DNA from 3 places in the Streptomyces sp. NPDC058741 genome. Region 3 is predicted to be linked to each of the others. Evidence: riboswitches for the same ligand, from Rfam matches in the RefSeq annotation. Region 3 holds a riboswitch; each other region holds the start of a gene.

Region 1 (5,616 bases), on a different contig from region 3:
GCCCCCGGTCGAGGGCATCGGCTACGACCTGCTGGCCCTGGCGGTCCGAGCGGAGGCGGAGGGCGTCGACCCGGAGGCGGCCCTGCGAGCGGCGGCCCGCGCGTACCGGGACGCGATCCGGGAGGCCGAGAGCTGAGCGGACCGCGACCCGGCGACGGCACGGGGCCGATACGGTCGGGGAGTGACCGACCAGCCCCGGCCCAGCACACCCGCAGCCGTCCCCGAGCCCCGTCCCGAAGCCGTCCCCGAGCTGTTCACCTGGGAGTTCGCGAGCGATCCCTACCCCGCCTACGCCTGGCTCCGCGAGCACAGCCCCGTCCACCGGACGCGGCTGCCCAGCGGTGTGGAGGCCTGGCTGGTCACGCGGTACGCCGACGCCAGGCAGACCCTCGCCGACCACCGGCTCTCCAAGAACCCCGCGCACCACGCCGGACCCGCGCACGCCAAGGGCAGGACCGGGATCCCGGGGGAGCGCAAGGCCGAGCTGATGACGCACCTGCTGAACATCGACCCGCCCGACCACACGCGGCTGCGGCGGCTGGTGTCCAAGGCGTTCACGCCCCGCCGGGTCGCCGAGTTCGCGCCTCGGGTGCAGGAGCTGACCGACGGGCTCATCGACGGGTTCGCCGGGAAGGGGGCCGCCGACCTGATCCACGAGTTCGCCTTCCCCCTGCCCATCCACGCCATCTGCGACCTGCTCGGCGTCCCCCGCGAGGACCAGGACAACTTCCGTGACTGGGCGGGCATGATGATCCGCCACCAGGGCGGCCCCCGGGGCGGTGTGGCGCGCTCGGTGAAGAAGATGCGCGGCTACCTCGCCGACCTCATCCACCGCAAGCGCGGGGCGCTGCCGGACGATCCCGCGCCGGGCGAGGACCTCATCTCCGGTCTGATCCGGGCCTCCGACCACGGTGAGCACCTCACCGAGAACGAGGCGGCGGCGATGGCCTTCATCCTGCTGTTCGCAGGGTTCGAGACGACCGTGAACCTGATCGGCAACGGCACCTACGCCCTGCTCACCCACCCCGGGCAGCGCACCCGCCTGCAGCGGTCCCTGGCCGCCCGGGACACCGCCCTGCTGGAGACGGGCGTCGAGGAACTGCTGCGCTACGACGGCCCCGTCGAACTCGCCACCTGGCGCTTCGCCACCGAGCCGCTCACCCTCGGCGGGCAGCGCGTCGAGGCGGGCGACCCCGTCCTGGTCGTCCTGGCCGCCGCCGACCGGGACCCGGAGCGCTTCGCCGGCCCGGACGTGCTCGACCTGTCCCGCCGCGACAACCAGCACCTCGGCTACGGCCACGGCATCCACTACTGCCTCGGCGCCCCGCTCGCCCGTCTGGAGGGCCAGACCGCGCTCGCCACGCTTCTGACCCGCCTCCCGGACCTCCGCCTCGCGGTGGACCCGGCCGAGCTGAGATGGCGCGGCGGCCTCATCATGCGCGGGCTGCGCACCCTGCCGGTGGAGTTCGCACCCGCCACGGCACGCCCCGGACGTGACGAAACCTCAACTCTGTGATCTTCATGTGATCTGCGCGGCATGAACTTGTGACAAGTGATCGTCTGCCGATACGTTCACCCATCAACACGGCCCGAGCACTCACGCCGTGTCGATCACTGCTGTCTCCGAAAGGTCTCCGCATGCTCTCCGGGAACGGTCGGCACCGTCGCCCCCGCCAGGCTCCGGCTCTCCTCGTCGCGGCCGGAGTGACCGGCTCCGCCATCGCGATCCCGCTCCTCGGAGCCTCCGGCGCCAGCGCGGCAGAGGGTGTGACCTGGGACCGGGTCGCGGACTGCGAGACCGGCGGCGCCTGGAGCCAGAACAGCGGCAACGGCTACTACGGCGGCCTCGCCATCTCCCAGGAGGACTGGGAGGCTTACGGCGGCCTCGACTACGCCGTGAGCGCCGACCTGGCCAGCCGCTCCCAGCAGATATCGGTGGCCGAGAGAATCCTCGCCGACCAGGGGGTCGGCGCGTGGCGCACCTGCGGACTGCTCTCCGGCCTCGAGCAGGGCAAGGGCTCCGGCGCCTCCGGTTCGCCCGAGTCGCCCGGTTCGCCCGAGTCGGACGAGTCGGACGAGTCCTCCCGTCCCACGGATTCACCCGGTCTGCTCGAATCCCCCGACGCGTCCCCGTCGTCGACGGCCTCGTCGTCCCCGTCGCCTGATCCGGAGTCGACTGCGACCGATAACGACGAAGAAAGCGACGAAACGCTCAAGTCCGACAAGTCCTCGGCCTCCGCCGACCCCGCGCGGCAGAGTGAGGACGGGAACTCCCCCCTGGCCGCCCCCGGCGAGATGCCCGATAACGCGCGGCAGGGCGAGGACTCCTCGGCGCTCACCGGCACCGGCTCCGGCCGTCACCGCGGCCCCGGCGCCGACGAGAACGCCGAGCCGGCCGACGGCCGGGCGGACGAGTCCGCGGGCCGGCACGCCTCGCGCGGTGACGACGCCTCCCGCGACGCGGCGGACGGCGCCTACACCGTCCGTTCCGGTGACAGTCTCTGGTCCATCGCCGACTCCCTTGACGTCAGCGGCGGATGGCGGGCGCTCTACGACGTGAACCGGGAGGCCGTCGGGGCCGACCCGAACCTCATCCGCCCCGGTCAGACGCTCACGACCAGGGGCGAAGCGGACGACGAGTGGTCGTTCGGGCACGGCGGAAACGAGGGCTGAAGTCACCCCGAAAAGGCGCGAGTTCACGTCATATTTCGCGGCTAATGTCCCGTTTGAGGGTCGTGAGAGATAGATCTCAGAAGGCCTGGTCGTCTTTGAATTTCCCCGGATCGCATGTCTACGGTCGTGACCGCTCGCCACCGTGAGCCCCGGTTGCCGCAACGCCGAATCCTGCCAGCGGCCGCACGGGAACAGTCGTCGCGTCAAGCGCCGTAGGCAGGAGCGGGGGACCCAAGGTAGGTGCCCGACCGGCTCGTTCCGCCGGAAGGGCTTGGGGTGAAGCCGCGTCCCGTCAGGGACGTGGCCGGGCAACTCAGCCGGCCCGAACCCGACAGCTCACCTCGCAGGCGTCGGTGAGGGGATCCATCCATGCTGTTTTCCAGCAAGGGCAAGCACCGCCGTCCGTCCAAGGCCGCCCGTGCCGTCGCCGTCGCCGGTGTCGCCTCCGCGGCCGTCGCCGGCCCGCTGATGGCGGCCGGCAGCGCCTCCGCCGCCACCGCCTCCGAGTGGGACGCCGTCGCCCAGTGCGAGTCGGGCGGCAACTGGTCCATCAACACCGGCAACGGCTACTACGGCGGTCTGCAGTTCTCCGCCTCCACCTGGGCCGGCTACGGCGGCACCAAGTACGCCTCCACCGCCGACCAGGCCACCAAGGCCCAGCAGATCGAGATCGCCGAGAAGGTCCTCGCGGGCCAGGGCAAGGGTGCCTGGCCGGTCTGCGGCAAGGGCCTGTCGAGTGCCGGCTACACCGGCGGCTCCGCCGACTCCGGCAGCTCCTCGCAGAGCCAGAGCCAGAACCAGAGCCAGAGCCGGCAGAGCACCGAGACCCGCGAGACCCGGCAGCCCGCCTCCCGCTCCGCCGAGCGTCCGGCCGCGAAGAAGACCGTCACCACCCCGACCGGCAAGAAGGTCAAGAAGGGCGACGGCGAGTACAAGGTCGTCAAGGGCGACACCCTGAGCTCCATCGCCGCGGAGGAGAAGGTCAAGGGCGGCTGGGAGAAGCTCTTCGAGCTGAACAAGGACATCGTTCAGGACGCCAACCTCATCTACCCGGGCCAGCAGCTGCACCTGAAGTGAGCAGCGGCCCGCCCAGGGCCCATGGTTCCCCCGCCCCGGTGCGTCGTCCCCCGTACGCACCGGGGCGGGGTTCTTTCGGCATCCTGCTTTGTTCCGTTCGGAAACAATTTTCTCTCGGTTCTGTCCACGAGGTGGGAGACCCGGTGGCCGAACGCCCCGAGCCGGTTAGGCTCATGTCGCGAGCCACCGCGGCCCGCGCCTCGCAGGGCCCGAGCGGCCCGCGTACCCGCGTCACATCGAGAAGGAGATGCTCGTGCCGTCCATCGACGTCGTCGTAGCCCGGGAAATCCTGGACTCCCGAGGCAACCCCACGGTCGAGGTCGAGGTCGGCCTCGACGACGGCAGCACGGGTCGTGCCGCCGTCCCGTCCGGCGCCTCGACGGGCGCCTTCGAGGCCATCGAGCTCCGCGACGGCGACTCGAACCGTTACCTCGGCAAGGGTGTGGAGAAGGCCGTCCTCGCGGTCATCGAGCAGATCGGCCCGGAGCTGGTCGGCTACGACGCCACCGAGCAGCGCCTGATCGACCAGGCCATGTTCGACCTGGACGCCACCGACAACAAGGGCTCCCTGGGCGCCAACGCCATCCTCGGCGTCTCGCTCGCCGTCGCCCACGCCGCCTCCGAGGCCAGCGACCTGCCGCTGTTCCGCTACCTGGGCGGCCCCAACGCGCACCTGCTGCCGGTGCCGATGATGAACATCCTGAACGGCGGCTCGCACGCCGACTCCAACGTGGACATCCAGGAGTTCATGATCGCCCCGATCGGCGCGGAGTCCTTCTCCGAGGCCCTGCGCTGGGGCGCCGAGGTCTACCACACGCTGAAGAAGGTCCTGAAGAGCAAGGGCCTGGCCACCGGCCTCGGCGACGAGGGCGGCTTCGCCCCGAACCTCGGCTCCAACCGCGAGGCCCTCGACCTCATCCTCGAGGCGATCAAGGAAGCCGGCTACACCCCCGGCGAGCAGATCGCCCTGGCGCTCGACGTGGCCGCCTCCGAGTTCTACGAGGACGGCGTCTACACCTTCGAGGGCAAGGAGCGCTCGGCGGCCGAGATGACCGAGTACTACGCGGAGCTCGTCGACGCGTACCCGCTCGTGTCCATCGAGGACCCGCTGTTCGAGGACGACTGGGACGGCTGGAAGACCATCACCGACAAGCTCGGCGACAAGGTCCAGCTCGTCGGCGACGACCTGTTCGTCACCAACCCCGAGCGCCTCGCCCGCGGCATCGAGGAGGGCGCGGCCAACGCGCTGCTCGTGAAGGTGAACCAGATCGGTTCGCTCACCGAGACCCTGGACGCCGTGGAGCTGGCCCAGCGCAACGGCTTCAAGTGCATGATGTCCCACCGCTCCGGCGAGACCGAGGACGTCACCATCGCCGACCTGGCCGTCGCCACCAACTGCGGCCAGATCAAGACCGGCGCCCCGGCCCGCTCCGAGCGCGTCGCCAAGTACAACCAGCTGCTGCGCATCGAGGAGATCCTCGACGACGCCGCGGTGTACGCCGGCCGCAGCGCGTTCCCCCGCTTCAAGGCCTGACCGCGCACCGGGCCCGGGCAGGCACCGGCCCGGGGCACGGCTGAGCCAGTCGTACGTACGTCCCCGTACTCGGTCCCGTACCGTGTGCGGGGACGTACGCGCGCAGGACGGTGGAGCGGAGGCTGACAGATGGCCGTGAAGGACCGGGACCGGTTCTCCACCACGACCAGGATCCGGCTGCTCGGCGAGCAGACCGCGGCCCGGGTCTACCGCTCCCAGACCAAGCGGCAGGCCCGCCGCTCCCGGCTGACCGGCCGGGCGGCGCTGCTCGCGCTGGTGATGTGCTCGCTGATCGTTGCCCTGGCCTATCCGATGCGGCAGTACGTCTCCCA
Region 2 (5,616 bases), on a different contig from region 3:
GCGCAGGCGGACGGGACGTCCCCGCGGGCCGCCGCGCACGCGATCGCGGCGGAGCGGCTCCCGGTGATGGCGGAACGCTTCGGCTGGTACCGCTGAGACGGCGGCGGCCGGATCCGCGCGCCGCGGGGGCGTGGGTAGGGTGACGGCGTGACGAGAGTCCGGTTGACCGTGGTGGAACGGCGTGGCGAGCTGCTGCGGGCCGCCGTCGAGCAGATCGAGGCCCGGGGTGTGGCGGCGGTGCGGATCTCCGACGTGGCCTCGGCGCTCGGGGTGAGCAACGCGCTGGTGCTCCACCACTTCTCCACCAGGGAGCACCTGGTCGCCGCCGCCTTCCGGCACGCGGCCGACGGCGACCTCGCACAGCTGCGCAAGCTCCTCGGCCGCCGCACCTCGGCGCTGCGCCGGTTGCGGTCGGCGGTCCGGTGGTAAGCCCCGACCGGCCGGGCCGAGGGCTGGCGGCTGTGGATCGAGGGCTGGGCGGCCGCCCTGCGCGAGCGAGCCCGCGCTGCGGGAGGTCGCCCAGGAACTCGACCGCCGGTGGAAAGCGGCCCTGGCCGAAGTCATCGCGGAGGGCGTCGCGGCCGGGGAGTTCCGCTGCCGGGACCCCCGCACCGCGGCCCTCCGCCTCACCGCCTTCCTGGACGGCCTCGCCGTCCAAGTGACGTCGTACCCGGGGTCGCTGCCCAAGGCGCGGGCGCAGCAGTGGGCGCAGGAGGCGCTGGCGCGGGAACTCGGGGTCGAGCCGTGAGCGCGCCTGCGGCAGGCGGGTGCCCGCGGTTGCCGGACAGGCCCTGCGCTCACCGCCGCAAGGCTCTGCGCGCACTCCCGCCGAACCGGCCGCGGACCGCCGAAGGCACCGCCCCCGAGCCGGCAGGCGCTACGCCACCGCCTCGATCCGCATCCTGATGTCGTCCGGCGACAGCGCGCCCTTCGCCGTCACATGGTCGCCCGACGACTCCCCGCGCAACCTCCGCCCGATCCACGGGGCAAGGAACTGCCGGGCCCAGTGCACGTCGTCGCGCCGGACCTCGAGTGTGCCGCGCGGCGGCAGCGGGGGCCACGCCTGCTCGGGATCGGCCGGCACCTCGAGTCCGAGCACCTGGCCCGCGCGGAGCGCGACGCGCGTGTGCCCCTCGGGCGACAGGTGCAGCCGGTCGGCGTCCCAGGCCCTGCGGTCGCGCACACTGCGCAGGGCCCACAGGTCGAGCACCGGACAGCCGTACCGGTCGGCGATGGCCCGGACATGCCCGTTGTAGGTGGCGATCTTGCCGCGCAGATGCTTCAGCACGGGCACGCCGCGCGTGTCGAACCCGGTCGTCACCAGGACCGTGCCGGCCGCGGCGACGAGCGGGGCGAGGGCCCGCTCGAAGCGCTCGGCCACCTCGTCCGGGTCGGTGCCGGGCCGGATGATGTCGTTGCCCCCGGCGCAGAACGAGACGAGGTCCGGGGCCATGTCGATGGCCCGCGGCACCTGGTCCGCCACGATCTGGTCGAGGAGCTTCCCGCGCACGGCGAGGTTCGTGTACCGGAAGTCGCCTTCGGGCCGGCGGTCGGCGAGCAGGACGGCGAACCGGTCGGCCCAGCCGACGAACGCCCCGTCGGGGCCGGGGTCGCCCACGCCCTCGGTGAAGCTGTCCCCCACCGCCACGTACGACCCGATCACTGCTTTGTCGTCACTCTTCGAATCGTCTGCCACAGCCGTTCATGATTCACCGTGGAATGTGACCTACGCGACCGTAGGGAGGGGTTGACGGTCGGTGAGATAAGCCACTTCCCAAGGGTTCGCCAACTCCGGAATACACATCTCGGCAGGGGTGTTGGGGACGGGCCGAAGGCCGGACCCGGGGATCGGGGTCCGGCCTTCGGTGCGCGGGTCGGGCAGGTCGGGTTCGTACGGCCCCTCAGCCGACGGAGACGCCGTGCGAGCGCAGGTAGGCGACCGGGTCCACGTCCGAGCCGTAGTCCGGCGTGGTGCGGATCTCGAAGTGCAGGTGCGGTCCGGTGACGTTGCCGGTCGCGCCGGAGAGGCCGACCTGCTGCCCGGCGGTCACGCTCTGGCCGGCCGAGACGGAGAGCTGGGACAGGTGGGCGTACTGGGCGTAGCCGCCGTCGGCGAGCCTGAGGACGACCTGGTTGCCGTACGCGCCGCCCCAGCCGGCGGAGACGACCGTGCCCGCGCCGACGGCCTTGAGAGAGGTGCCGGTGGGGACGACGAAGTCGACGCCGGTGTGGTAGCCGCTGGACCACATGCTGCCGGACATGCGGTACGGCGTACCGACGGTGGCACCGTCCACCGGGGCGCTGTAGCCACTGGCGTTGCTGTCGGCGGCCGGCTTGGCGGCGGCGGGCTTCGCGGCGGTGCCGGCCCGGGTGGACGACTGAGCGGCGGACGACTTCTTCGCCGGCTTCTCCGCCGACGCCTTCGGCGCGGACGACTCGGTCTTCGGCGCGCTCGCCGTCTTCCTGCCGATCGACAGCTTCAGGCCCGGGTGGATCAGCGACGGGTCGTCACCCACGGCGTCGCGGTTGTCCGAGTAGAGCTTCTTCCAGCCGCCTCTGACGTTCTGGTCGTCGGCGATCTTCGCGAGGTAGTCGCCGGCCTTCACGGTGTACGTGCGGGCGGTCGCGGCCTTCTCGGTGGTCTGCTTGCCGGTGGCCGGAGCGGACTGGACGGCCTTTTCCGGAGCCGACTGCGGGGTGGCGGCGTGGGCGCCGGCGGCCCCCATGAGCGGGAGGGCGAGAGCGGCGCCGCCGGTTCCGGCGACGGCGAGGGAGCGGGTGAAACGCTGGGTTTTCGGACGACGGTGCTTACCCTTCGCGGGCATGGCGAATTCCTCTCCGGCGCCTACGAGGTGAGCTGTCGGGTTCGGACTGGAGATGCCCGGCCGCGCCGAGGCGCGGCTTAACCCCAAGCCGTTCCGGGAACCGGAACAGGCGTCTTACCTGTGGGTCCCCCGCTCCTGCCGTACACGGGTCAGTGGGTGCGGGCTCCGGGCGGCGGCAGGATTGGGCGTCCGTCCGGATTGGTGTGGAACGTAAGCGACCAGGACGCGACCGGACAAGCTTGCGGTTCCGCGTGACGGCCTTTTCCCTTGACGCGTCGCCGTGTTCGCCGTCACCGAGCGTCAGTTAAGGATCTTCACTCTTCCTCAAAAGCCTTGTTCCACAACAGTATTACGTGTACATGACGACAACACATCGTCACGGATATGACGATGGTCACGCACCTCACTCCCATCTCCTGCGCGATCGGGGCAGGTTGTGGTGAAGCAACCGAAGCTCCTCATTCGGACAGAAGGGCCACTTCACCTCAAGCCGGATGAGAATGGCGTGGAGGTCACCGCGCGCGCCGACCCGCAGTCCGCGATGGAGCAGTACGCCCCCTCGGTGAACTTAGCCCGTTTCAAGGCGTTCGGTCCCGGTCCGTGTCCGGGAGGAGTCGACGGCCGGTCCCCGGTCGTCCAGGCTCACTCCGCGCCCGACGGCATCGGCGGCCGAGGGCGTCCGGGTGGTGCGGCGTGACGGCGAGCCCGACTCCGCCGAAGCGCAGCAGCTCAAGCTGCCGGCCGGACCCGGGAGCACCCAGGCAGGCATGTCGTATCGTCGAGTGGTGCCCGCCGCCGAGCCGCGGCGGCGGCGCCGAATGGGAGGAGCCCCCGTGACGCAGCAGGTCCCGTCGACCGAGCCCCAGCTGGCCGGAGTGCGCAACTTCCGCGATGTGGGCGGACTGCCGACCGTGGACGGGCGGCGGGTCCGGCAGGGCGTGCTGTACCGCAGCGGTCACCTGGCGCACGCGACCGGTGAGGACGCCGCCTTCCTCACCACCCTGGGCCTGCACACGATCTTCGACTTCCGCAACGCGGCCGACCAGAAGCTGGAAGGTCCGGACGTCGCGCTGCCCGGCGTGCGCAATGTGAACCTGCCGCTGAGCGACCCGGCCGACGGCGCCGAGTTCTGGAAGATGGTCCGCGACGGCGACCTGGACCAGCTGCGCTCGATCCTCGCGGACGGCAAGGGCGCGGCCCGGATGATCGCCTCCTACCGCATGATCATCAAGGAGCGCACGGCAGAGCACTCCCACGTGCTGCACGCGCTCGCGGAGGACAGCGTGCCGGTGCTGATGCACTGCGCGGCGGGCAAGGACCGCGCGGGCCTGTCCGTGGCGGTGACGCTGCTCGCGGTGGGCGTGGAGCGCGACGCGATCGTCGACGACTACCTGAAGTCCAACGCCAAGCACCGCCGCTACAAGGTGCACCGCAGCAGCTCGCACGCCTCGGCCTACTCCCCCGAGGTGATGGAGCTGCTCAGCCCCCTCTTCGACGCCCGTGCCGAGTACCTGACGACGGCCTTCGAGACCATCGAGGAGACGTGGGGCGGTGTCGACGTGTACCTGGAGCAGGGGCTGGGGCTCACCCCGGAGACCCGGGAACGGCTGCGCGAGCGGCTCCTCGACTGAGGGCCCGGGTCGCGGACCTAGCGGCTCCCCGCCTCGAACAGGAAGTACACGAACGCCGCGAAGACGTGCCCCATGACGAGGTAGATGAACAGCCGCACCCACAGGGCGCGCGGGAACTTGTCCTCGATGTCGCTCATGACGGGTCTCCAGGGGTGTGGCCCAGGCACAGGGCGGCCGTGGGGCTCTGCAGCAGGGTGTGGACGAAGAGCAGGTCGACGCCGTCGTGGTCCTCGGCGGCGATGCGGTGCGGGGTCAGCGAGTCGAAGTGCGCGCTGTCGCCCGGCGACAGCCGGTGCGTGGTGTCGCCGAGGCGCAGCCGCAGCCGGCCGCGCAGCACGTGGAGCCACTCCTCGCCGGGATGGACGCGCACCACGTCGCCCTGGGAGCCGTACGGGACGTGCACCCGCAGGGCCTGCATACCGCGCCCCGAGGCACCGGCCTGCCAGTAGGTCCAGCCGCCGGCCGCGGTCGGTTCCATGTCGGCGGAGCGCACGACGGCGTCCCGGCCGGCGGCCGTCTCGCCGAGCAGTTCGGAGACCGTCGTACCGTAGACCCGGGCGAGCGTGAGCAGCATCGGCAGCGAGGGCTGGCGCTGCCCGGTCTCCAGGCGGGACAGGTGGGCGGGCGACAGCCCCGCGGCGCGGGCCGCGGCCTCCAGGGTCAGGGAGGCCTGGCGCCGCAGGGCCCGCAGCCGCGGCGCGACGGCGGGCAGCCCCTCGGGCCGCCCGGCCGGCGGGTCCGCCCCGGAGGGCGGCTCCATCTCGGAGGAGCTCATGCCTCCATTCAGCCCCGGCCTTGCCTCACGGGCAAGTTTCTTGCCTCTCAGGCAAAAACCGGAGGGGCGAGCTCAGCGGTTGGCGACCGCCTGCTTGACCAGCGTCTTCCCGAAGTCCCACACCAGCCCGCCGTGGTGTGCGTCGTCCATCACGGCCGTGAAGGCGTCGACGAAGCGGTCGGCCTCCCGCTCACCGATGATCAGCGGCGGAATCAGCTTGATCACCTCCATGTGGTCGCCCGAGACCTGGGTGAGGATGCGGTGGCGCTGCAGCAACGGCACGACGACCATCTGCGCGAAGAGTCCCTTGCGCGCGGCCTGGAGCATGGCCCAGCGGCCGCGCAGCTTCAGCGACGCGGGCCGGCCGAACTCGACGCCGATCATC
Region 3 (5,616 bases):
GACCTGACCCGTCCGACGCCGCCGCCGGCCCGGGCCGAGACGACCGCCCAGGCGGTGCACCCGAGCCAGACGGCCACCGCGACCCACAGCAGCGCCTGCCCCGCGCCGTCGAGCCAGGGCACGTCGAGGGCGGCCGCGAGGGCCAGGGCGGCCGCCGCCGTCACGGCCACGACGAACACGGTCGCCCAGCGGGACACGTCGTAGCGGTGCCGGGGCCGCATCAGCTCGGCGGTGAGCAGGACGACGCAGCAGACCGGGGTGAGCACCAGCAGCGCGACGGCGGCCCGGGTGAGGACGGTGCGGTCGTCGTCGTTCCACAGGGGGAAGCCGCCGCGGTCGGCGCCGAGCAGAAGCGCTCCGGCCAGGGCCGAGACGCCGAGCCCGCCGGCCGCCAGCCAGTGTTCCCCGGCGCCGTCCGTCATCTGCCGCGGCCGGAAACGGAACAGGGCGACGACGTAGAGCGCGAGCCCCAGCCAGAACAGCACCAGGGCCGTGTACGCGAGCCAGGCCGCCGACCCGGCCGCGGCGAGGGCGGCGCCGAGCACGGCGAGCCCCTGGGTGGCCACGCAGCGCAGGAACACCGCGCCCTGACGGTCCGGGACCCGCGCGCCCAGCAGCGGGATCCACAGCAGCGCGGCGAGCGCGAGCAGCCCCGCGGCCGTGTCCCGCAGGCCGGCGGCGCGGAAGCCGGTGCCCACCAGGGCGGTCGCCGCCGTGAAGGTGAGCGCGGCCGGAGTCTCCTCACGCCACGCCGTCCCCGGCAGCCGCAGCACGGCGTACGCGACCGCTCCCAGCCAGCTCGCGCAGGACAGGGCGAGGAGGATGCGGGAGAGGACCTCGTACCCGGCCGAGTCGAGGCCGACCGACACGGTGGCGGTCGTGAGCGTGTAGGTCGCCCACAAGGTGAGGGACGGGGAGGGGCCGGGCATAGCGCCGATGCTAGAGAGCGCCGCCCGCGATGGATGGGGGGGCCCGCGCGCGCGGCCCCCCCCCAAAAACGTCCGCGACCCCTCAGGCCGGCCGCACCACGCTGTGGATCGACGACTCGCCGTCGTAGTAGAGCGACTCCTCGCGCACGTAGGTGCCCGGCTTCGGGGCGTGGATCATCATGCCGTTGCCGACGTAGATCCCGACGTGGGTGACGTCGTCGTAGAAGAACACCAGGTCACCGGGGCGCGCCTGGGAGAGCGGGACCGTGGTGCCCGCGTTCACCTGGTCGTACGTGGTGCGCGGGAGGGTCACCCCCGCGGCCTTCCAGGCGGCCTGGGTCAGGCCGGAGCAGTCGTAGGAGCCGGGGCCTACGGCGCCCCACACGTACGGCTTGCCGATCTGGGCGCGGGCGAAGGCGAGCGCCTTCTCGGCCTTGGTGGCGTACGAGGAGCCGGCCGGGTCCGTCGGAGCGGACGGGGACGAGCCGGACTCCGGGGTCGTGGTGGAGGTACCGCTCTCCTGCTGCCGGGCCGCCTCCTCCTGCGCCTGCTGCTGCGCGGCCTGCTGACGGGCCAGCTCGGCGGCCTTGCGGGCGGCCTCCTCCTGCTTCTCCTTCTCGATCGCCGCGAGCCGCGCCTTCTCCTCGGCGGTCAGCCGCGACAGCAGCTCGCGCGCGTCGGCGAGCTTGCGCTGGACGGTCGCCTTGGCGGTCTTCAGGTCGCCCTGCGACTCGGTGAGTGTCCGGAGGCTCTCGGTGGCCTCCCGGCGCTTCTTCATCGTCTCGGACTGCTGGGTGACGAAGTCGTCGACGGCGACCTTCTGACGGCCGGTCATCCGGTCCATCAGCTGGGTCTGGTCGAAGTAGTCCTGCGGGGTGTCCGCGAGCAGGAACGTGGCGGTGTCCGGGGCGGAGGCGCCGGTGCGGTACTGGGCGGCGGCGAAGGAACCCAGTTCCTCACGCGCCTCGTTGAGCTTCTGGGTGCGCTGGGCGACGTCGTCGAGGAGGGTGTCGACGCGCTTGCGCTGCTTGGCGGTCCTCTCCCTGGCCGAGTTGTACTTCTCGGTCGCGGACTCCGCCTGACGGTAGAGGTCGTCGACCTTCTTCTCGACTTCCTCCAGGCTGGGCCTGTCGTCGGCCTCGGGGGCGGCGGTGGCCGACTGGGACAGCAGGGCCACGGAGGTGAGGGCCGCCGTTGCCAGGGCGGGGGTCCGTATTCCTGCCACGCGCGAACCCGTAGGACGCGACTTGCGGTGCGACGCCAAGGGAGGCGACTCCTTCCATGTTCCGCCTACCGGGTTAGCTGTCGGGTTCGGGCGGGCGGTTCGGAAGGGTTGCCCTACGGCCGTCCCCGTGAGGGGAGTCGGGCCGATTCACCCCAAGGTCTCGGTGGGTCCCCGGCTCCGGCTGCCGCTGCGGCACACCGGACTCGGCGGAGGCCGCGCGGCCCGGCGAGGTTCGCCGGTGGGGGTCGTGCGGCCCGGTCGCACCGTAGCCAACTCGTGGGGCCCCTGTGAAGGTTGATGGGTGATATGCCCGATACATTTTCGTGACCTTGCCCCGCGGCATCGCGGAGAGTGAGCGGTCACGACGTTCTGGTCCCCAATCGTCCGTGATGCCGAGGGTCGTAGCCGACTGTGATCAGGCGCTTTCCACTGGTGACAGCGGGGTGCTTTCGGTGATTTCCCGGGGCGGCGGCGGGTTGTCGGTGGGGCGTCCTAGACTCGGAGAGCGATGAGCAGCCTCTTTGACGACCACTTCCTGGCGAGCCTCCAGTCCCAGCGGGGCCCCGCGGACGAGCCCCCGCCGCCACCCGAGGACGATCACGTTCCGGAGTCGATCCCGGACGATCTGTTCGGCGGGAAGTTCGACGCGCCCCCGGACCGGGACACCCACTACCGCGACGGCGCCCCGCGCCCGGTGGTGGACACCGCGGCCCTCCTGGAGGGGCTGAACGACAACCAGCGCGCCGCCGTCGTCCACTCCGGCTCCCCGCTGCTCATCGTGGCCGGCGCCGGCTCCGGAAAGACGCGGGTCCTCACGCACCGCATCGCCCACCTGCTCGCCGAGCGGGGCGTGCACCCGGGCCAGATCCTCGCGATCACCTTCACCAACAAGGCCGCCGGCGAGATGAAGGAGCGCGTCGAGCAGCTCGTCGGCCCCCGCGCGAACGCCATGTGGGTGATGACGTTCCACAGCGCGTGCGTGCGCATCCTGCGCCGCGAGAGCAAGAAGCTCGGCTTCACGTCCTCCTTCTCGATCTACGACGCCGCCGACTCCAAGCGCCTGATGGCCCTGGTCTGCCGCGACCTCGACCTGGACCCCAAGCGCTACCCGCCGAAGTCCTTCAGCGCCAAGATCAGCAACCTGAAGAACGAGCTGATCGACGAGGAGGACTTCGCCGCCCAGGCCACTGGGGGCACCTCCCAGACGGAGTCTGGGGGAGGTTTCGAGAAGACCCTCGCCCAGGCCTACGCCCTGTACCAGTCGCGGCTGCGCGAGGCGAACGCCCTCGACTTCGACGACCTGATCATGACCACGGTCAACCTGCTCCGCGCCTTCCCGGACGTCGCCGAGCACTACCGCCGCCGCTTCCGGCACGTCATGGTCGACGAGTACCAGGACACCAACCACGCCCAGTACGCCCTCGTGCGCGAGCTGGTCGGCACCGCCGAGCACCCCGTCGACGTCCCGCCCGGCCCGGACGACGTGCCGCCCGCCGAGCTGTGCGTCGTGGGCGACGCCGACCAGTCGATCTACGCCTTCCGCGGCGCGACGATCCGCAACATCCTCCAGTTCGAGGAGGACTACCCGGACGCGACGACGATCCTGCTGGAGCAGAACTACCGCTCCACGCAGACGATCCTCAGCGCCGCCAACGCGGTCATCGAGCGCAACGAGTCCCGCCGCCCGAAGAACCTGTGGACCAACGCGGGCACGGGCGCGCGGATCACCGGCTACGTCGCCGACACCGAGCACGACGAGGCGCAGTTCGTCGCCGACGAGATAGACCGCCTCACGGACGCCGGCGAGGCCAAGGCGGGCGATATCGCGGTCTTCTACCGCACCAACGCCCAGTCCCGTGTCTTCGAAGAGGTCTTCATCCGCGTCGGCCTGCCCTACAAGGTCGTCGGCGGCGTCCGCTTCTACGAGCGCAAGGAGGTCCGGGACGTCCTGGCCTACCTGCGCGTGCTGGCCAACCCCGAGGACTCGGTGCCGCTGCGCCGGATCCTCAACGTCCCCAAGCGGGGCATCGGCGACCGCGCCGAGGCGATGATCGACGCCCTCGCCCAGCGCGAGAAGATCAGCTTCCCGCAGGCGCTCAAGCGCGTCGACGAGGCCTACGGCATGGCCGCGCGCTCCACCAACGCCGTCAGGCGGTTCAACACGCTGATGGAGGACCTCCGCACGATCGTCGAGTCCGGCGCCGGACCGGCCACCGTCCTGGAGGCCGTACTGGAGCGCACCGGCTACCTCGCCGAACTGCAGGCCTCCACCGACCCGCAGGACGAGACCCGGATCGAGAACCTCCAGGAACTCGCCGCCGTCGCCATGGAGTTCGAGCAGGAGCGTGGCGAGGAGGAGCGGGGCACGCTGTCCGACTTCCTCGAGCAGGTCGCGCTGGTCGCCGATTCCGACCAGATCCCCGACGAGGAGGACGGCGACGGCGTCATCACCCTGATGACCCTGCACACGGCCAAGGGCCTGGAGTTCCCGGTCGTCTTCCTGACGGGCATGGAGGACGGCGTCTTCCCGCACATGCGCGCCCTCGGCCAGACCAAGGAGCTGGAGGAGGAGCGGCGCCTCGCCTACGTCGGCATCACCCGCGCGCGCGAGCGGCTGTACCTGACGCGGTCCACCCTGCGCAGCGCCTGGGGCCAGCCGTCGTACAACCCGCCCTCCCGGTTCCTGGAGGAGATCCCGCCGGCCCACGTGGAGTGGAAGCGGACCGGAGCGACCTCGCCCGCGTCCTCCGGGCCCGTCTCGTCCGTGGCGGCCTCGCTGTCCTCGTCCCGCTCGCGCTCCTCGGCGTCCGGCGCCTCAGGGTTCGCCACCCGCCGGACCTCCGAGAAGCCGGTGGTGTCCCTGGCCGTCGGGGACCGCGTCACCCACGACCAGTTCGGGCTCGGCACGGTCGTCGCCGTGAAGGGCACGGGCGGGAACGCCGAGGCGACGATCGACTTCGGCGACACCAAGCCCAAGCGGCTGCTGCTGCGCTACGCGCCGGTGGAGAAGCTCTGACCCGCTGACACGCCCCCCGCCGGCCCGGCCGGCGGGGGGGCGCCGGGACGTCAGGTCGGGTCGACGCCGTGGCTGCGCAGCCACGGAAGCGGGTCGATCGCCGAGCCGCCGGCCGGACGCACCTCGAAGTGCAGGTGCGGACCGGTGGAGTTGCCGGAGTTGCCGGAGCGCGCGATCGGGTCCCCGGCCTTCACGGTCGTGCCCGAGGGGACCGTGTACGTGGAGAGGTGGCAGTACCACGTCTCCGTACCGTCCTTCGCTGTCACGATCATCATGTTGCCGTACGCGCTGTTCCACTGGGTGCGCACGGTGCCGTCCGTCGCAGCCATCACGGTCGTGCCGTACGAGACGGGGAAGTCGATGCCGCTGTGCAGGGACATCCAGTTGATGCCGGACTGGCCGTAGTAGGCGCTGAGTCCGTGCTGCGCGACCGGAAGGGCGAACTT

What was found. A riboswitch is a leader RNA that binds a small molecule or an ion and turns the genes downstream of it on or off. The one in region 3 is predicted to bind cyclic di-AMP.
Region 1: it holds a riboswitch for cyclic di-AMP, as region 3 does, so the genes downstream of both, ACFW6P_RS08205 (transglycosylase family protein) here and ACFW6P_RS02150 (NlpC/P60 family protein) in region 3, are expected to answer to the same signal.
Region 2: it holds a riboswitch for cyclic di-AMP, as region 3 does, so the genes downstream of both, ACFW6P_RS13295 (peptidoglycan DD-metalloendopeptidase family protein) here and ACFW6P_RS02150 (NlpC/P60 family protein) in region 3, are expected to answer to the same signal.

The regions. Positions count from the first base shown of each region.
Region 1 is NZ_JBHYQH010000007.1:87,429-93,044, reverse strand. Features, by position in the region: gene ACFW6P_RS08220 (nucleoside triphosphate pyrophosphohydrolase) at 1-136, shown strand, start outside; gene ACFW6P_RS08215 (cytochrome P450) at 182-1,516, shown strand; gene ACFW6P_RS08210 (transglycosylase family protein) at 1,639-2,673, shown strand; cyclic di-AMP (ydaO/yuaA leader) riboswitch at 2,872-3,038, shown strand; gene ACFW6P_RS08205 (transglycosylase family protein) at 3,043-3,750, shown strand; gene eno (phosphopyruvate hydratase) at 4,004-5,284, shown strand; gene ACFW6P_RS08195 (septum formation initiator family protein) at 5,414-5,616, shown strand, end outside.
Region 2 is NZ_JBHYQH010000013.1:3,434-9,049, reverse strand. Features, by position in the region: gene ACFW6P_RS13310 (Glu/Leu/Phe/Val dehydrogenase dimerization domain-containing protein) at 1-96, shown strand, start outside; partial or broken gene ACFW6P_RS13305 (TetR/AcrR family transcriptional regulator) at 148-748, shown strand; gene ACFW6P_RS13300 (SGNH/GDSL hydrolase family protein) at 878-1,663, opposite strand; gene ACFW6P_RS13295 (peptidoglycan DD-metalloendopeptidase family protein) at 1,902-2,825, opposite strand; cyclic di-AMP (ydaO/yuaA leader) riboswitch at 2,830-2,990, opposite strand; gene ACFW6P_RS13290 (tyrosine-protein phosphatase) at 3,659-4,456, shown strand; gene ACFW6P_RS13285 (DUF6126 family protein) at 4,474-4,593, opposite strand; gene ACFW6P_RS13280 (helix-turn-helix domain-containing protein) at 4,590-5,231, opposite strand; gene ACFW6P_RS13275 (aspartate aminotransferase family protein) at 5,304-5,616, opposite strand, start outside.
Region 3 is NZ_JBHYQH010000002.1:152,706-158,321, reverse strand. Features, by position in the region: gene ACFW6P_RS02155 (hypothetical protein) at 1-929, opposite strand, end outside; partial or broken gene ACFW6P_RS02160 (hypothetical protein) at 1-7, shown strand, start outside; gene ACFW6P_RS02150 (NlpC/P60 family protein) at 1,012-2,193, opposite strand; cyclic di-AMP (ydaO/yuaA leader) riboswitch at 2,202-2,373, opposite strand; gene pcrA (DNA helicase PcrA) at 2,663-5,170, shown strand; gene ACFW6P_RS02140 (M23 family metallopeptidase) at 5,221-5,616, opposite strand, start outside.